DNA from 3 places in the Microbacterium sp. PRC9 genome. Region 1 is predicted to be linked to each of the others. Evidence: predicted binding sites of a transcription regulator. Region 1 holds the regulator's gene; each other region holds the start of a gene.
What was found. The regulator HspR, encoded in region 1, represses chaperone genes until heat shock. The targets are predictions, from matches to a motif close to AAGTTGAGTCNNNNNGACTCAACTT.
Positions count from the first base shown of each region.

Region 2: Q9R33_RS06130 (ATP-dependent Clp protease ATP-binding subunit) is a predicted target of HspR. The motif match lies at 3,051-3,075, and genes of this name have one in related genera.
Region 3: Q9R33_RS00800 (Hsp20/alpha crystallin family protein) is a predicted target of HspR. The motif match lies at 2,442-2,466, and genes of this name have one in related genera.

Region 1 covers NZ_JAUZUR010000008.1:156,864-163,061, forward strand. Annotated here, with positions in the region: gene Q9R33_RS18015 (DUF5979 domain-containing protein) at 1-1,924, shown strand, start outside; gene Q9R33_RS18020 (heat shock protein transcriptional repressor HspR) at 1,988-2,455, opposite strand; gene Q9R33_RS18025 (DnaJ C-terminal domain-containing protein) at 2,506-3,504, opposite strand; gene Q9R33_RS18030 (nucleotide exchange factor GrpE) at 3,520-4,137, opposite strand; gene dnaK (molecular chaperone DnaK) at 4,140-6,008, opposite strand; gene Q9R33_RS18040 (hypothetical protein) at 6,171-6,198, opposite strand, start outside.
Region 2 covers NZ_JAUZUR010000002.1:539,720-545,917, forward strand. Annotated here, with positions in the region: gene Q9R33_RS06105 (hypothetical protein) at 1-327, shown strand, start outside; gene Q9R33_RS06110 (methyltransferase) at 331-1,434, opposite strand; gene Q9R33_RS06115 (MarR family winged helix-turn-helix transcriptional regulator) at 1,524-1,943, shown strand; gene Q9R33_RS06120 (DUF3817 domain-containing protein) at 2,004-2,468, shown strand; gene Q9R33_RS06125 (VOC family protein) at 2,550-2,921, opposite strand; gene Q9R33_RS06130 (ATP-dependent Clp protease ATP-binding subunit) at 3,090-5,648, shown strand; gene Q9R33_RS06135 (LLM class flavin-dependent oxidoreductase) at 5,888-6,198, shown strand, end outside.
Region 3 covers NZ_JAUZUR010000001.1:188,077-194,274, reverse strand. Annotated here, with positions in the region: gene Q9R33_RS00815 (hypothetical protein) at 1-158, opposite strand, end outside; gene Q9R33_RS00810 (VOC family protein) at 263-634, shown strand; gene Q9R33_RS00805 (L-serine ammonia-lyase, iron-sulfur-dependent, subunit alpha) at 741-2,342, shown strand; gene Q9R33_RS00800 (Hsp20/alpha crystallin family protein) at 2,486-2,938, shown strand; gene Q9R33_RS00795 (thymidine kinase) at 2,995-3,579, opposite strand; gene Q9R33_RS00790 (low temperature requirement protein A) at 3,671-4,828, opposite strand; gene Q9R33_RS00785 (ABC transporter ATP-binding protein) at 4,936-5,760, shown strand; gene Q9R33_RS00780 (ABC transporter permease) at 5,757-6,198, shown strand, end outside.

The sequences.
Region 1 (6,198 bases):
CGCCCAGGTGGTCGTCACGAACACGGCGACCCGGGTGACGGGCACCTTCAGCGTCTCGAAGTCGATCGATGATCCGTCGGGCGAACCTCCGGTCCTCGAGGGGACGGTGCCCGTGACGTGGATCGCCCGATACGGCGGCGAGCAGATCGGCACCGGCACGATGAACGTGCCTTTCACCGGCACGCCCGTCGTCCCGGTCGACGGGAACGGCGCCCCGATCGCCTTCCCGGTGGGCACCCGCATCATCCTCACCGAGAACCTCGACGGCATCGATCCGCCGCCGGGGTACGACTGGAGCGGCATCGGGTGGAACCCCGGGCGCTCGTTCGTGATCACCGAGGCCGGCACGACGGTGGAGGTCGAGCTGACGAACCTCGTCACTCCGACCGACGATGGCCGCACGATCACGATCGTCAAGTCCGCGACCGGCTCGGCCGCGGACCCGCGGTTCGGCTACGAGGTCACCTACAACACGAACCCCGCCCCTGAGCGGGCGACCCTTCCCCTGCCGGTGGGTGAGCCCCAGCTGATCGAGGACCTCGAGACGGGCGCCGAGACGCTGGAGCTGGCCGAGCTTGCGCCGACGTTCGAGGGTGACACCGTGGCGAACGTCGACGATTGGGTGCCGCCCGTCTTCAACGTCACGGTCGACGGCGTGACGACTCCATACCAGCCGGACGGCTTCGGGGACGTCGTGGACATCCCCCTTCCGCCCGACTCGGCTGCCGACATCGAGGTCGAGGTGACGAACGCGCTCAAGGAGGGCACCTTCACGATCTCGAAGGAGTTCGACGGCGTCCCGCCCGACCAGGTGCCCCCGGGCCTCGAGTTCACCGTCGCCTGGACGGCGTATTTCCCGACGACCGAGCCCGAGGACGTGATCCAGGAGGGCGTGCTGCGGGTCCCCGGCAACGGCGCGCCGGTCGGCCCCGTCGACGACGCGGGCGAGCCGCTGCTGTTCCCCTACGGCACCGTCGTGACGTATGAGGAGCAGGTCACGCCGACCATCCGGCACCTCTCCTGGCTCGGCGCCGCGTTCGACCTCGAACAGCTCACGATCGGCGTCGACGACCAGGCCGTGGTGCACGCGACGCTCACCAACGACGCGTCGCTCATCGAGGGAACGTTCCTCGTGCAGAAGAACATGGACGGCATCGATCCGGACGACCTCCTCGTCGACTCGTTCACGATCGACTACGTGGCGCACCTGCCGAGTCGCGACGTGCTGGTGGGCCGGTTCGAGCTGCCTGCCGACGGGACGCCGGCGGGTCCGGTCGACGGCCAAGGCGCCCCGATCTCCTTCCCGATCGGCACGATCGTCAATCTCCTCGAAGAGGAGCCCGACGCGTCCGCACTGCCCCCGGGCTACGAGTGGGGCGAGACGACGTGGAGCCCGGCGAGCTTCGTCGAGATCGGGCCCGGCGAGACGCCCCCCGTGCTCGAGGTCACGAACTCCGTCGTCGCGATGACCCGCTGGGCCGTCACGAAGGTCGTTGCGGGCGATGGCGGGTCGTCGGTCCCGGCGAGCACCACGTTCCCTGCCGACTGGTGGCTCGACGGCGTCGCCCAGCCCCGCATCGAGCTCGAGCCGAACGTCACGATCACGTCGCCGTACTTCCCCGTCGGCACGATCATCCAGGCGCGCGAAGCAGACCTGCCATCGATCCCTGGGGTCGACTGGGGGTCGCCGGTGTGGACGGTCGATGGCGAGGCCCTCGTCCCCGACGAGGACGGGAAGGTCACGCTGCCGATGTCAGAGGTGCGGACGCCCCAGACGGCGGAACTGACGCTCACGAACACGGCGTCCACTCGCCCGCTCCCGGCGACGGGTGGCGGAGGGCTCTCGCCCCTCGTCCCGCTCGGAGCCGTCGGCCTGATCGCCCTCGGCGTGCTTCTCGCCGCCCGACGCGCGCGACGCGTCTGACGCGCGACCGCGAACGCACGCGAAGAGGGAGGGGACGGCATCCGTCCCCCCCTCTTCGCTGAATCAGCCCGCCGGGCTCTCGTCGGGTTCGCTCTGCTGCGCGAGCGACGCGCGCGGACGCCATACGACGACCTCGGTCGCGCGGCGGACGCGCGTGCCGTGGCGCAGCGTCACGACCGCACCGGTCGATCCGGCCGCGAAGACGCGGGCGCCTGGCCGCTTCTCGAGTTCGGCGCGCATGCGGTCCTCGAGGTCGCGGACGCGGCTGTGGAGCTCCTGCACGCGGTTCTCGAGCTCGAGGATGCGCACGATCGCCGGGAGGCCGATGCCGTCCGACGACATGCGGGCGACTTCGCGCAGCTGCTCCACGTGGCGCAGCGAGTAGCGCCGCGATCCGCCCTGCGTGCGCGCGGGGACGACCAATCCGAGCCGGTCGTACTGACGCAGCGTCTGCGGGTGCATGCCCGACAGCTCGGCGGCGACGGCGATCGCGAAGATCGGGGCATCCTCGTCGATGTCGTGCTCGGTCATCTCGTCACCTCCTCGTCTCACTTCGCTCGCTCAACGACCGTGTACATCGGTCAGCCCTGCGCCTTGGCCATGAGGTCGGCGCGCGGGTTCTCCTTCGACTCGAGGCTCTGGAAGCGCTCGAGCGCTTCGCGCGCGGCCTCGTCGAGGTGGGACGGCACAGCCACCTGCACCTCGGCGAGGAGGTCGCCCGTGCCCTTGGCCGTCTCGACACCGCGGCCCTTGACGCGCAGCACGCGGCCGGACGGCGTGCCCGGGGCGACGCGCAGCCGCACCGGATCGCCGCCGAGCGTCGGCACCTCGATGGTGGCGCCGAGCGCAGCCTCGGTGAACGTCACGGGCACGGTGACGCGCAGGTTCAGCCCGTCGCGCGTGAACACCGGGTGCGGACGCACGGTGACCTGCACGACGATGTCGCCGTTCTCGCCGCCGTCGGGCGAGTGACGCCCGCGGCCGCGCAGCCGGATCTTCTGCCCGTCCGAGACGCCGGCGGGGATCTTCACCTTGAACGGCTTGCCGTCCTCGCCTGCCAGCGTGATGGTCTCACCCCTGGTCGCCGTGACGAAGTCGATCGTCGTGCGCGCCGTGACGTCGGCGCCGCGCGTCGGGCCGCCGAAGCCGCGGTAACCGCCGCGCGGCTGCCCGAAACGCCCGGAGCCGAAGCCGCTGCCGCCCTGCTGCTGGTTGAACATCGCGAAGATGTCGTCGAAGTCCTCGGCGCTCTGGTAGCGGGCACCGCGGCCCTGATTGAACATCGAGAAGACGTCCTCGAAGCCGCCGGCGCCGCCCGGGCCGCCCGACGTGAATCGAGCACCCGAGCCCATCGCGCGGATCTGGTCGTACTCCTTGCGCTGCTCCGCGTCGGAGAGCACCGAGTACGCCTCGCTGACCTCCTTGAACTTCGCCTCGGCGGCCGCGTCACCCTGGTTGGAGTCGGGGTGGTACTTCCGCGCGAGCTTGCGATACGTCTTCTTGAGGTCCGCCTCGCTGACGTCCTTCGAGACGCCGAGCACCGAGTAGAAGTCCTTGTCGAACCAGTCCTGACTGGCCATGGAGCCTCCTTCGGGCTACTCGGCGGGAACCGCGACGACGACCTTCGCCGGACGCAGTTCCACCGAGCCGAGGCGGTAGCCGATCTCGACGACCTCGACGATCGTGGTCTCGGTCGCGCCGGGCGTCGGCACCTGGAAGATCGCCTCGTGGTGCTGCGGATCGAACACCTCGCCGGGGGCACCGTACGTGGTGAGCCCGATGCGCTCGGCGACGCCGCGGAGCTTCTCGGCGATCGCCGCGAAGGCGGATCCCTGCTCCAGGTCGCCGTGCTTCTCGGCGCGGTCGAGGTCGTCGAGCACCGGGAGGATGCCCTTCGCGACCGCGCCCTGGGCGCGCTCGATCTCGACCTCGCGCTGCTCCTCGGTGCGGCGGCGGTAGTTGGCGTACTCGGCCTGCAGGCGCTTGAGGTCGTTCAGCAGCTGCGACTCGAGGTCGGCGAGGACGGCGTCCTCGGCCGCGGCGTCGGCGTTCTGCGCAGCGCCGAGGATGTCGTCGACAGTGAGCTCGTCGTCCTGCCCGTCCTGCGGCGCGGGGCCGGAGGCGTTCGCCTCCGACCCCACACCCTCAGGCCGGACCTCGTCGCCGTCGCCCGGTTCTTCGACCGGTTCCGGGTTGTGGTCCTTGTTCGCCATGGTTACTTCTTCTCGTCCTCTTCGTCCACGACCTCGGCGTCGACGACGTCCTCATCGGAGTCGGTCGGGGCCTGCCCGTCACCGGCGTCGCCGGCCGCAGCATCCGGAGCGGACTGCGAAGCCTGGCTCGAGGCGTAGATGGCCTCGCCGAGCTTGCCCTGGCTCTGGTTCAGCTTGTCGAACGCGGCCTTCACGGCGTCGTCGTCCTCGCCCGCGAGCGCGGTCTTGAGAGCATCGACGTCGCCCTGCACCTCGGTCTTCACCTCGGCGGGGAGCTTGTCCTCGTTCTCCTTGATGAGCTTCTCGATCGAGTACGAGAGGGTCTCGGCCTGGTTGCGCACCTCGGCCGCCTCGCGACGCTTCTTGTCGTCGGCGGCGTGCTCCTCGGCCTCGCGCACCATGCGCTCGATGTCGTCCTTCGGCAGCGACGAGCCGCCGGTGATCGTCATCGACTGCTCCTTGCCGGTGCCCTTGTCCTTGGCGGACACGTGCACGATGCCGTTCGCGTCGATGTCGAACGTGACCTCGATCTGCGGGATTCCGCGCGGAGCCGGAGCGATGCCGGTCAGCTCGAACGTGCCCAGCGGCTTGTTGTCGCGGGTGAACTCTCGCTCGCCCTGGAAGACCTGGATCGCGACCGACGGCTGGTTGTCGTCGGCGGTCGTGAAGGTCTCCGAGCGCTTCGTCGGGATGGCGGTGTTGCGCTCGATGAGCTTCGTCATGATGCCGCCCTTGGTCTCGATGCCGAGGCTCAGGGGGGTCACGTCGATGAGGAGGACGTCCTTGCGCTCGCCCTTGAGGACACCGGCCTGCAGGGCGGCGCCGACGGCGACGACCTCGTCCGGGTTCACGCCCTTGTTGGGCTCCTTGCCGGCTTCCTTCATCACGAGCTCGGACACGGCGGGCATGCGGGTCGAGCCGCCGACGAGCACGACGTGGTCGATGTCGCCGACCTTGATGCCGGCCTCGCGGATGACGTCCTCGAAAGGCTTCTTGGTGCGGTCGAGGAGGTCCTTGGTGAGATCCTCGAACTTGGCGCGCGTGATCGTCTCCGACAGCGACACGGGGCCCGAGTCGGTCAGCGACAGGTACGGCAGGTTGACCGAGGTGCTGGTCGACGAGGAGAGCTCCTTCTTCGCCTGCTCGGCGGCCTCCTTGAGGCGCTGCAGCGCGATCTTGTCGCCCGAGACGTCGACACCGGTGGTGTCCTTGAACTGCTTGATCAGGTAGTCGACGAGACGCTGGTCCCAGTCGTCGCCACCGAGGCGGTTGTCACCGGCGGTCGCACGCACCTGGATCGTCGAGAAGTCGTCGTCCTTGCCCACCTCGAGCAGGGAGACGTCGAACGTTCCGCCACCGAGGTCGAAGACGAGGATGAGCTCGTCCTCCTTGCCCTTGTCGAGGCCGTAGGCCAGGGCGGCCGCGGTGGGCTCGTTGATGATGCGCAGGACGTTGAGGCCCGAGATCTCGCCGGCCTCCTTCGTGGCCTGGCGCTCGGCGTCGTTGAAGTACGCGGGAACGGTGATGACGGCGTCCGTCACGGTGTCACCGAGGTACTGCTCGGCGTCGCGCTTCAGCTTCTGGAGGATGCGCGCCGAGATCTCCTGCGGCGTCCAGCGCTTGCCGTCGACGTCGAAGCCCCAGTCGGTGCCCATGTGGCGCTTGACCGACGAGACGGTGCGGTCGACGTTGGTGACGGCCTGGCGCTTGGCGGTCTCGCCGACGAGCACCTCGCCGTCCTTGGTGTACGCGACGACCGACGGGGTGGTGCGGAAGCCTTCGGCGTTCGCGATGACCTTAGGCTCGCCGCCCTCGAGGACGCTCACGACCGAGTTGGTCGTACCGAGGTCGATTCCAACAGCACGTGCCATGTGTATCTCTCCTTCATATGGGCGCAGACGGATGCTGCCACCCGGGGTTACAGGGAAGTCTTCTCGCGGCTCACCATGAGGTTGAGTCGCGATGGCTCAACCATACGCCTGGGGTGCAGCATCCGTCAAATCAAAGTTGATACGAAGCGGCTCAACTTGCCTTCAGATCGAGTGCGCAAGGGTCTGGAGG
Region 2 (6,198 bases), on a different contig from region 1:
GACGACGCGTGGACGCTCGTGGGCAATCTCCGCGAGGCGGCCGCCGAAGGCCTCACGGGCGAGCAGGGCCCGGCCGGCGCGCAAGGCGAGCAGGGCGCGCAGGGGGAGCAGGGGGCGCAGGGTGCGCAGGGACCGACCGGCGCCCCTGGGGCACCGGGAACGCAGGTGATACTCGGCACGGCGGCGCCCGAGGACGACACCTGCACCGCCGACGGCGACGTGTTCATCGACACCGCCGCGGTCGAGTTCTACGAGTGCAGCGACGGTGCCTGGGTGCTGTTCGGACCGACGACCGGGCCCGAGCCGTCGCCGGATGCCGGTGAGTAGCCCTCAGCGCCGGGTGGACGCTGTCACGGTGAACTTGGTGTTCCGCGCGACCTGCCGCGTCGGGCCGACCGCTCGCTCCAGCGCCGGGCGGTAGCGCAGGCCCGAGTTCCACACCGCCCAGAGCTCACCGCCCGGCCGCAGCACGCGGGCGGCCTCGGCGAACATCCGCGGCGCGATCCCTTCGTGCACCGCCGAACCCGAGTGGAACGGCGGGTTCAGCGCGATGAAGCTCGCACTCGCGTCCGGCTGGGCCCCCAGCATGTCGTCGCGGACGACCTCGACGCGGTCGGCGACGCCGTTCGCGTCCGCGGTCGCCCGGGCGGAGGTGACCGCCGCCGCCGATTGGTCGCAGGCGAGCACGTGGAGGGATGGATGCCGCAGCGCGAGCGCCGTCGCCACCACGCCCGTTCCGCAGGCGAGGTCGATGGCCGCCCCGTCGGGGAGCGGGGGCAGGTGCTGCAGCAGGAACCTCGTGCCGATGTCGATCGACGCGCCTGCGAAGGCGCCTCCGAAAGCGCACACGATGATCCCGTCGTGCCTCGCGCAGAGCGGCACCGGGTCGCGGCCGCCGTGAGGTCCGCGGGAGACGAGCACGCGCGACTTCTGGCGGGCATGCGTGACGTCGAGCCCGGTGAAGCTCTCGCGCAGCACGTCGTTCATGGCGAGCGTCATGTGCTTCACACGGCCCCCGGCGAAGACGACGACGTCGGGTGCCGCGTGCGCGGCGATCAGCCCAGCGATGTCGCGGAGCGCGTCGAGTGAGCGCGGCAGCCGCAGCAGCACGACGCGCGCGTCGCGCACGAGTCCCGGCGAGAGGGGCAGCGACGCGAACGCGTCTCCGAGCCCGAAGCGCTCGGCGTTGGCCGCGAGCGCGCGCTCGCCCGTGAGCGGGTCCTGATGGACACGGATGCCGCGACCGCCGTCCGAGGCTGCGCCGAGCGTGAGCGCGCCGTAGCCGTCGCCGATCACCACGAGCTCGCCGTCGCCGGCGTCGGTCCGGGCGGGGGCGGACTCGTCGAGGAGCAGCCGGTCCGCCGCATCCGCCGCCACGAGGTCGGGAGCCTCGACGTCGGGCCACCGGCGCAGGTCGTCGAGCGAGAATGTCACCGTCCCACGGTAGCCGGACGGGCGGCACCCGGTTCGGGGAACTGCGGGAGATGCGTGCCGTCCCGCGGGAGCGGGACTAGCATTCAACGGTGCCAGACCGTGCGTTCAGTCCCGTCATCTCGCTGCTGACCGTGGCCGCCGTGTGGGACGCGCACCTCGGCGCGCAGCTGCGCGATCTCGGGCTCACCACGCGGAAGTACGGACTGCTCGCCCACATCGAGGCGACGCCGGGCATCTCGTTCAGTGAGCTCGCGCGGCGCTCGCAGATCACCGTGCAGTCGGCGCACACCGCCGTGCAGACCCTTGTCGCCGACGGGCTCGTCGCGGATGCGACGAAGCACGCGGGCGCGGCATCCGATCTGCGCGTGACCGACCGGGGCAGCGAGGTGCTGCAAGCCGCCGAACAGCGTCTGGCGGCTCTCGACGCCGGACTCGCCGCGGGGGCTCCGGCGCTCGCCACGGCGCTCGAGGGGCTGCATGAGCAGCCGTTCGGGCTCGCCCCCGAGTAGATCACGCCGCCCTCGGCCAACCTTCAGAAAGCCTGAAGCGCTTTCAGTTAGGCTGAAGGTGTGTTCCGCAACCCCCACACCCTGTTCCGTGCGCTCGCGATTCTCGAGGCGATCTCGTGGACGCTCCTCATCGCCGGCCTCGTCATCCGCGCCACCACCGACTGGGCGCTGGGCGTCACGATCGGCGGCGGCATCCACGGCTTCATCTTCCTGTCGTACGGCGCGACCGTCATCCTCGTCGCGCTCAACAACCGGTGGCGCGTCGGGCCCACGGTGCTCGCGCTTGTGAGCGCCGTCATCCCCTACGCCACGATCCCGGCGGAGCTGTGGCTCCAGCGCAGTGGTCGTCTTGCGGGCGCGTGGCGTCTCGAGGCCACGGACGACCCGCGCGACGCCACCTGGTACGACCGGCTCATGCGGTGGTTCCTTCGGCGCCCCTGGGTGCTCGGCGCCCTGATCGCTCTCGCGGTCGTGCTGCTGTTCGTCGTGCTCCTCATCCTGGGCCCGCCCGGAGGTCGCGACTGACGACACCCGACCCCGGCCGCCTCACTCCCTCGGGAGCGGGGCGGCCGTATCGCGTCGTGGATCGGTAACGGATGCCGCGGCTCAGCGCCAGGCGGGCAACTGCTGCAGCGTCCAGGTGTTGCCGTCGGGGTCGTCGAACTGGACGAACCGGCCCCAGTCCTGCTCGTCGACGCCGCGCCCCTCGACGCCGTTCGCCCGCAGGTGGGCGAGCGCTTCGTCGGCATCCGGCACGACGATCTGAACCGTGTTCTGCTGGCCGGGCTCGAGGGTGTTGCCGAGACCTGTGCCGAAGGCGATCGAGCAGGCGGAGCCGGGCGGGGTCGCCTGCACGAAGCGGAGGCCTTCGACGGGCGTCTGATCGTGGTCGATGTTCCAGCCGATCCTCTCGTAGAACTCCTTCGCGCGGTCGACGTCCGTCACCGATACGAAGATGAGCTCGATCTTCCAGTCCATCGTGTTCCCTCTCGTCTCTGAAGCAGGTCCCCCGTGGAGGAGACGTTACGCCCGGGGTCCGACATCCGCCGCTGGGGAATACCTGCGGATGAGTGCGGTTGAACTTGACAATGCCTGTGTCAAGTTCAAAACTTGATACTCCTCCACTCAAGTTTCAGGAGAGATGGAATGCCAGAAGACTTCACCCCCCAGGCCGGCGACGACGCGAGCTCGTTCGACGAGTTCCTGGCGCGCTACCTCGCGGGCGAGCGCGCCCGTGCCGAGCGCTCGATCGACCTGAGCCGCTACCTCGGCGCCGGTACCCAGGAGCTGCTCCAGCGCGCCGGCAAGTACGCGCTCGAGCGCGGCCAGCAGGAACTCGACGCGCTGCACGTCCTGCGCATCCTCGTGGCCGAGGCTCCGGCGCGTGACGCCGTGCAGCGCATCGGCGCCGACGCCGACGCGATCGCGCGCGCCACCGAGGAGCGCCTTCCCGCCGCGACCGCGGCGGCCGACGTCGACGGGGCCGTCGTGACCTCGTCCGTGCAGCGGGCGCTGTTCCACGCGTTCCAGGTCGCCCGCTCGTCGGGATCGACCTACGTCGACCCCGAGCACCTGTTCTTCGCCCTCGTGCTCGCGCAGGACACGCCCGCCGGCCAGGTGCTGGCCCGTGCCGGCGTGACGGCCGAGGCACTCATGCAGGGTGCGCGCGAGACCGTGACGCCGGGCGAGAGCGCGCAGGCGGAGGCGCGGCCCGAGGGCGCAGCATCCGACACCCCCATGCTCGACGCGTACGGCACCGACCTGACGGCGCGCGCCGTCGCGGGCGAACTCGACCCGGTGATCGGGCGCGCCGACGAGCTCGAGCAGACGATCGAGATCCTCAGCCGCCGCACCAAGAACAACCCGGTGCTGGTCGGCGAGGCCGGCGTCGGCAAGACCGCGATCGTCGAGGGACTCGCCCAGGCGATCGTCGACGGTTCCGTGCCCGAACAGCTGCTCGGCAAGCGCGTGATCGCGCTCGATCTGCCGGCCATGCTCGCGGGCACCCGCTACCGCGGCGACTTCGAGGAGCGCCTCACCAAGACGATGGACGAGATCGCCGCGCACAAGGGCGCGCTGATCGTCTTCATCGACGAGGTGCACACGGTGGTCGGCGCCGGTGGCGCCGGCGACGGCGGCATGGACGCGGGCAACATCCTGAAGCCCCGCCTCGCGCGCGGCGAGCTGCACCTCGTGGGGGCGACGACGCTCAAGGAGTACCGCGTCATCGAGAAGGACCCCGCTCTCGAGCGCCGGTTCCAGCCGGTGCGCGTCGGCGAGCCCTCGATCGAGGACGCCGTGCTCATCCTCCGCGGCCTCAAGCCGGCCTACGAGGAGCACCACGGCATCGTCTACACGGACGAGGCGCTTCGTGCGGCCGTCGAGCTCAGCGACCGGTACCTCACTGAGCGCGTGCTGCCCGACAAGGCGATCGATCTCATCGACCAGGCCGGCGCCCGACTGCGCCTGCGGCTGGGCTCGAAGGTCGACGTGTCGGGTCTCATCGAGCGTCTGGCGACTCTCGAGGCAGACAAGAACGCCGCGGTGTCGGCAGAGCACTACGAGGAGGCGTCGCAGATCCGCGACCAGATCGCCGAGGTGCAGGGGCGCCTCGAGCGCGCCACCGCCGCGGGTGCTGCCGTGCGGACCGACGCGATCGTCGACGAGCCCGAGATCGCCGCGGTGATCAGCCGTGCCACCGGCATCCCGGTGAACCGCCTGACCGAGACCGAGCGCGAGCGCCTGGCGTCCCTCGAGGACGAGCTGCACGACCGCGTGATCGGCCAGGACGACGCGGTGACCGCGGTCGCCAAGGCGGTCCGCCGCAACCGCACCGGCATGGGCGACGCCCGTCGCCCGGTGGGCTCGTTCCTCTTCCTCGGCCCGACGGGCGTCGGCAAGACCGAGCTCGCCAAGGCACTCGCCGCGTCGTTGTTCGACGACGAGGGCGCGGTGATCCGCTTCGACATGAGCGAGTTCGGCGAGCGGCACACCGTGTCGCGCCTCGTCGGCGCCCCTCCCGGATACGTCGGCTACGACGAGGCCGGGCAGCTCACCGAGCGCGTGCGGCGCAACCCGTACTCGATCGTGCTGTTCGACGAGATCGAGAAGGCGCACCCCGATGTGTTCAACCTGCTGCTCCAGGTGCTCGACGACGGGCGCCTCACCGACGGCCAGGGACGCACCATCGACTTCCGCAACACGGTGGTCGTCATGACCTCGAACCTCGGTTCGGAGTTCCTCGCGTCGCGCGGCGGTGCAATCGGCTTCCTCGCCGACGGGGGAGGGACGACCGGCTTCGGTTCCGAGAAGGATCTGCGCGACCGCGTCTTCGGCAAGCTGCGCGAGGCGATGCGCCCCGAGTTCCTCAACCGCATCGACGAGATCGTGCTGTTCCGCAAGCTCGAGAAGCCGCAGCTGCAGCGCATCGTGCGACTGCTGCTCGGGGCATCCGATGCGCGCCTCGCGAAGCGCGAGGTGTCGCTGGTCGTGACGGACTCCGCGGTGGCCTGGCTCGCCGACAACGGGTACGAGCCCGAGTACGGCGCCCGGCCGCTGCGTCGCCTGATCCAGCGCGAGGTCGACGACCGCATCGCCGACCTGTTCGTCACAGGCTCGCTCGTGGACGGCGGGACCGTGACGGTGGATGCCTCGGCCGAGGCGCTGTCGGTGCGCTCGGGGATTCCCTTCGCCGCCGCGGCCTGATCCCGAACGATCCGAGAGGCGCAGGGCCGACAGGCCCTGCGCCTCTCGCTCTGCGTAGGGCAGGGGTGTGGCGAGCATCGCACCGCTTCGACAGGTCAACCACGGCTGCGCAGGTCCGATCCGGGCCGAGATCTCCTGCGGAATCCTGGTTGACCTGTTGCAGCGGTGGGCACACCGATGCCGCCCGTCGCCGACGCCGTGCTTCTCGCGTGTCGGCACGGCCTGACAGAGTGGGATGCATGACCCGCATCGGCGCGATCTTCAACCCGTACACGCACAGCCCCGACGAGTTCCGCGACGCGGTGCGCGCCGCCGAATCCGGGGGACTGCCCGAGCTGTGGATCTGGGAGGACTGCTTCCGCCAGTCCGCCTTCGCCACGGTGGGCGCGGCCCTCGCCTGGACCGACGCTCTGCGCATCGGCATCGGGATCGCGCCGATGCCGCTGAGGAATGTCGCCGCAACGGCGATGGAGATCGCCACGGTCGAGCGGCTGTTCCCCGGCCGGCTGCTTCCCGGGGTCGGCCACGGCGTGCTCGATTGGATGGGGCA
Region 3 (6,198 bases), on a different contig from region 1:
TCGAAGGCTCCCGCGGTGACCGGAATCGCGACGGCCGCCACGATGCAGAGCAGGCCCACGACGAACACCAGCGCAGGCAGGACCGGTGACGCGAACGACAGCCCCAGGATCACCATTCCGCCGACCATCAGGATCAGATAGAGCACGAAAAGCAGCATCGCCAACCTCCAGGATCGCCTCCCTCATTGATACTCCTCACCGGCCCGCCGCGGGAAGGGCCGTGTCCCTGGCATCGGTCTCGGGCGGGCGCGAGAATGGCGCCATGAGACTCGTGCAGGTTGCTCAGCACGCCGACGACCTCGAGCGCGCCGCAGGCTTCTACACCTCCCTCCTCGGCAGCGACGCGACGGCGGTGTTCGATCCGCCGGGCCTGCTGTTCTTCGACCTCGACGGCGTGCGGCTGCTGCTGGACCGCAACGCCCCGACCGCGCTGCTGTACCTGCATGTCGACGACGTCACGGCGGCCCTCGAGCGGATCGGCGATCGGGCCGAGGTCGTCTCACCGCCGCACGTGATCTTCACCCACGAGGACGACACTCTCGGGCCGGCAGGGCACGACGAGTGGCAGGCCTTCGTCGAGGACTCCGAGGGCAACACCGTCGGCCTCGTCTCGTTCCGGCCCGTCGCTTCCTGAGACCGCCAGGCTGCACGATGGATGCCCGCGTGATGAGGCATCCTGCTCGTATCGAGTCGGTAACGGGAGTCAGAGTGCACGCTCCTGTCGGGTTAGCCTGGTCGCGATGAGCGCCTACGTCTCGGCGTTCGAGCTGTTCTCCATCGGCGTAGGACCCTCGAGCTCCCACACGGTCGGTCCCATGCGGGCCGCCCACGATTTCGTCGTCCGCCTGCGCGAAAGCGGGGTTCTGCCGCAGGTCGGCCGCGTCACCTGCACGCTGTACGGCTCGCTCGGCGCCACGGGCATCGGCCACGGCACACCCGACGCCGTCGTCGCGGGGCTGCAGGGCCTCGAACCCGAGACGGTGGATCCGGATGCTGTGCGCTCCGCCTGGAGCGCCTGGCCCGACGATCGCGCGCTCGAGCTCGCCGGGAGGCACGCGGTCCCGTTCCGGCGCGGCGACGTCGTGTTCGCGCCGCGCACCAGGCTGCCTGGCCACCCCAACGCCATGACCCTCGAAGCGTGGACCTCGCCCGACGACGGACCTGCGCGTGCGCTCTCCGCGCCCGGAGTGCGCGAGACGGGCTCGCCTGCGGCTCTCGAACCTGTGGCGGCGACGGATGCCGGACTCCTCGTCCGCGAGACCTACTACTCCGTCGGCGGCGGTTTCATCCGCCGCGAAGGTGAGTCTGCGCCCGGCTCAGCGGCCGCAGGGGAGCCCCCGCGCGCGTTCCCCCTGGACTTCTCCAGCGCCGAGGAGCTGCTCGCCGTGTGCGACGAGCGGGGCATCACGATCGCCGAGGCCGCGCGCATCAACGAGGAGTCGCTGCGCCCCGACGAGGACATCGCCGAGGGGCTGGATGCGATCTGGGACGCGATGGCCGCGTGCGTCGAGGCCGGCCTGCAGGCGGGGGGCGTTCTCCCCGGGATGCTGGGGGTCAAGCGCCGCGCAGCATCCATCCGCGAGCAGCTCGAGGCCGCCGAGGCCGACGGCCGTCGCGAGCTGCCGGGGGAGTGGCTGGGCGCCTTCGCGCTCGCGGTCAACGAGGAGAACGCCGCAGGCGGGCGGGTCGTGACCGCTCCGACGAACGGTGCTGCCGGGATCCTGCCCGCCGTCGCGATGTACTGGTGGCGCTTCCTCGCCGATTCCGGCCTCGGCGCCGGCAACGCGGTGACGCCCTACGGCGAGCTGGTCGGCAGCGCACTGCTCGGCTATCACGGTCACGCGGCGACCACCGAAGAGGCTGCAGGCTGGGACGACGAACAGGTGGCGGAGGCGAACCGTCGCCGAGGCATCCGTCGATTCCTCCTCACAGCGACCGCGCTGGGCTCGCTGTTCAAGGCCAACGCGTCGATCTCGGGCGCAGAGGGCGGCTGCCAGGCCGAGGTGGGATCGGCGTGCGCGATGGCCGCGGGCGGCCTCACCGCCGTGATGGGCGGCACGAACCGGCAGATCGAGAACGCCGCCGAGATCGCGATGGAGCACCACCTCGGCCTCACCTGCGACCCGGTCGGCGGACTCGTGCAGATCCCGTGCATCGAGCGCAACGCGATCGCCGCGTCCACGGCGGTGACGGCCGCGCGGCTCGCGCTGCGTGGCGACGGTTCGCACTACGTCTCGCTCGACGCGGTCGTCGAGACCATGCGCCAGACCGGCATCGACATGTCGCACAAGTACAAGGAGACGAGCGAAGGCGGTCTCGCGGTCAACGTCATCGAGTGCTGAAGCCGAGTGCTGACCTCCGGAGCCCGGTGGCGGTCTCGTTCGTTCACGGCGAACGCTCGGCGGCTTAGCACTCGCATATCGAGAGTGCTAATCTGGTGACAGTTGAGCCGGTGAGGCTCAACTTTCGACGAGAGGAGATAATCATGGCCACCAACGACCCGTTCCGGGACCTCGACCGCCTTGCTGCCGGTCTCTTCGACACGCGCCGCGGCCCCCGCCGCATGCCGATGGACCTGTACCGCGACGGCGACCATTACATCCTGACGGCCGACCTTCCGGGCATCGACCCGGGTTCGGTCGACATCGACGTCGACGGACAGCTGCTGACCATCCGCGCGGAGCGCACGCTGACGAGCGGCGACGACGTCAAGTGGATCACGCGCGAACGAGAGGCGGCGAGCTTCCTGCGCCAGCTCAATCTGGGCCAGGGCATCGACACCGAGCGCATCTCCGCGAGCTACAACAACGGCGTGCTGAGCGTGACGATCCCGGTCAGCGAGAAGGCGAAGCCGCGCAAGATCGAGGTGATGTCCGAGGGCGGCGCGCCGACGATCACGGCGCACGAGTCCGACGCGCCCCAGCCGATCGAGCAGTAGGACCATTCCAGAACGGATGCCTCGCCGACGCGGCGGCGAGGCATCCGTTCTGTCGTCTACGCTCGTGCGGTTCCGGTGAAGTGCCTGCGGCACCGGGCCTGGTAGGACTCGATCCCTCCGACGTGCGCAGGCGCCGGCACACCGGCATCGCCGGTGGGAGCCTCGGCGATGCGCTGGTGGAACGCGGCATCCTCGCCACAGACCGCGCACACAGCGGTGAGCTTGACGACGTCCTCGGCGATCGCCATCAGCGCCGGCAGCGGCTCGAACGGCCGGCCGTCGAACATGACGCACAGCCCTGACACCACCACGGTCACGCCGTCGGCGACCAGCCCGTCGACGGCGGGGACGAGGTCGGTGCCGAAGAACTGCGCCTCGTCGATGGCGACGAGGTCGAGCCCGCGGCCCTTGACGCCCGCGACGAGCGTCGCCACGTCGGGCACCGAGCGCGAGGGCACGCTCAGCCCGGAGTGCGAGCTCACCAGTCCCTCGCCCCGCCGATCGTCCAGCGCGTGGCTCACCACCTCGACCTCGAGCCCCGCGATGCGCGCGCGGCGGACGCGGCGCAGCAGCTCCTCCGACTTTCCGGCGAACATCGGGCCGCACACCACCTGTAGCCGGGACTGCCTGGTTGCACGCATGCCGCCACCCTATGTCCGGTTCTGCGCGAGGCGCACGAGACGACGCGCGAACGACGGTGGCCGGGGGGCACCCGGGAGCGAGGACGGCGGATCAGCCCCCCGCGCGGCGTCCTCGCCGCACACGCCCGACCGTTTCCCCGACGGCGACGCCGGTGAGCACGAGGCCCGCGGCGACCGAGAGGGTGAGCGTGTCGAGCACGCTCGCGGCGGCCGCGAGGAGCGCGAGCGCGAGCATCCCCGCGAGCTGTGCGCGCGCCCAGCGCCGCTCCAGCAGGTGGCGGAACAGCACCGTGCCCGCGAGGAACAGCATCGGCCCCCCGATGACCGCGATCGTCGCGGCGACGTCGTGGTCGTGCGGGTGCGAGAGGGCGTCCTTGTCGCCCACGCTGATCACGACGATCCCGGCCACGATCGGGAGGTGCATCCACGTGTAGGCGGTGCGTGCCAGGCGACCCGGTGTGTCCGACGCCTCGATGGTCTCGGCGCCGACCCGCTCGCCGTGGTCGAAGTAGATCCACCACGCTGCGGCAGCGGTCGCGAACGCGGCGACGAGCGCGGCGACCGATGCCGGGGACGACTCGGTCTCGGCGAAGACGAGGCCGGTGACGAGCATGCCCTCGCCGAGGGCGATCAGGACGAAGAGCGCGGTCCGCTCGGCGATGTGGGGACCCGACAGATCCCAGCGATCGAGGCGCACCTTGCCGAGGCCCGGGACGGGGAACGCGAGTAGCGTTCCCGCGAGTTCGATCCCGAGCGCGATCGCCCACAGCGGCAGCTGCCACGGGAGAGGCAGCAGTGCGCCGACCAACCAGAAGACAGCGCTCGCGACCGTCCACGCGAGCACCGCGGTGAAGTCCCTGGACACGGCCGGATCGTGGCGGGCGGTCGCCCAGACGATGAACGCCGTACGCCCCACCTGAAGGATGACGTAGGCGATCGCGAAGGCCCACGCCCGCTCGCCGAAGGCTTCGGCGATCGAGACGCTCATGACGAGCGACACGAACGCGAGGCCGATGACCGCGCCGCGAACCGGCAGCGTCACCGGGTCGAGCCAGTTCGTGACCCAGGTCGTCGACACCCACGCCCACCACAGCGCGCACACGACGATCACGCCCTCGAGGACTCCGAGCGGGCTTTGGTTCTCGTAGAGGTAGGCCGACAGCTGCGTCAGCGCGAACACGAACACGAGGTCGAAGAAGAGCTCTATGTACGTCACCCGGTCGGCGCGCGGAGTGTCCGTCGGCCTCATCACGTTCCGCGTCATCCCGAAGGGCATGCCCCATCCTGGCATCACGCCGGCGCGGATCTCGATCTCGCCCCTGGACGGCATGCCGGCCGCGGGGCACTATTCATCTCGTGACGAACAATGCGGAGACGGATGCTGTGAGCGTGCGTGGTCTGCACGTCACGCGCGGCAGGACCGAGGTGTTCACGGGGCTCGATCTGCACATTCCGCGGGGGCAGATCACCGGCCTGCTCGGCCCGTCGGGGTGCGGCAAGACCACGCTGATGCGCTCGATCGTGGGCGTGCAGAAGGTGGCGGGCGGCCACGTGACGGTGCTCGGCGAACCCGCCGGTTCGCGCGCGCTGCGCAAGCGCGTCGCGTACGACACGCAGGCTGCCTCGGTCTACGGCGATCTCACGATCCAGCAGAACCTGCGCTACTTCGCGCGCCTCGTCGACGCGCCCCGCACCGACGTCGATCGCGTCATCGAGCAGGTCGGCCTCGCCGACCAGCGCGACCAGACCATCGACTCGCTCTCGGGCGGACAGGAGAGCCGCGTCTCGCTCGCGGTCGCCATGCTCGGGGTGCCCGAGCTGCTCGTGCTCGACGAGCCCACGGTGGGCCTGGATCCGCTGCTGCGCGCCGAGCTGTGGGAGGTCTTCCGCGGCCTCGCCGACGCCGGCGCGACGCTCATCGTCTCGAGCCACGTCATGGACGAGGCCCTCCGGTGCGACCGCATCGTGCTCATGCGCGCGGGCCGCATCATCGCCGACACGACACCCGACGGTCTCTTCGCCGACACCGGGACGACGGACCCGGATGCCGCGTTCCTCACGCTCATCGAGCGCGACGCGAACGCTCGCGCCGCGGCCGAGGCGCCGCATCCGCTCACGCGGCGTGAGGCGCGCGAGCAGGCCGAGCATGCGCACCACGCGGACGAGGGGAGCGCCTCATGAACGGCGTGCTGACCCTCGCGACCGCGGGGCGGGTGCTCCGGCAGCTCAGCCACGACCCGCGCTCGATCGCGCTCATGCTCGTCGCGCCGAGCCTGCTCGTGGGCCTGTTCGCGTGGCTGTTCAGCGATCAGGAGGGCGTGTTCGACCAGTTCGGCGGACCGATCCTGGCGCTGTTCCCCTTCATCGTGATGTTCCTGATCACCTCGATCACGACGCTCCGCGAGCGACGGTCGGGGACCCTCGAGCGGCTGATGACGACGCCGATCGCGAAGGCCGACTTCATCGTCGGCTACGGGCTGGCGTTCGGGCTCATGGCGACGCTGCAGGCGGTCATCACCGTGACCTTCGCGGTGTGGGTGTGCGGACTGCAGGTCGACGGCCCGCTCTGGCAGCTCGGGCTCGTCGCCGTCGTCGACGCGATCCTCGGCACCGCGCTCG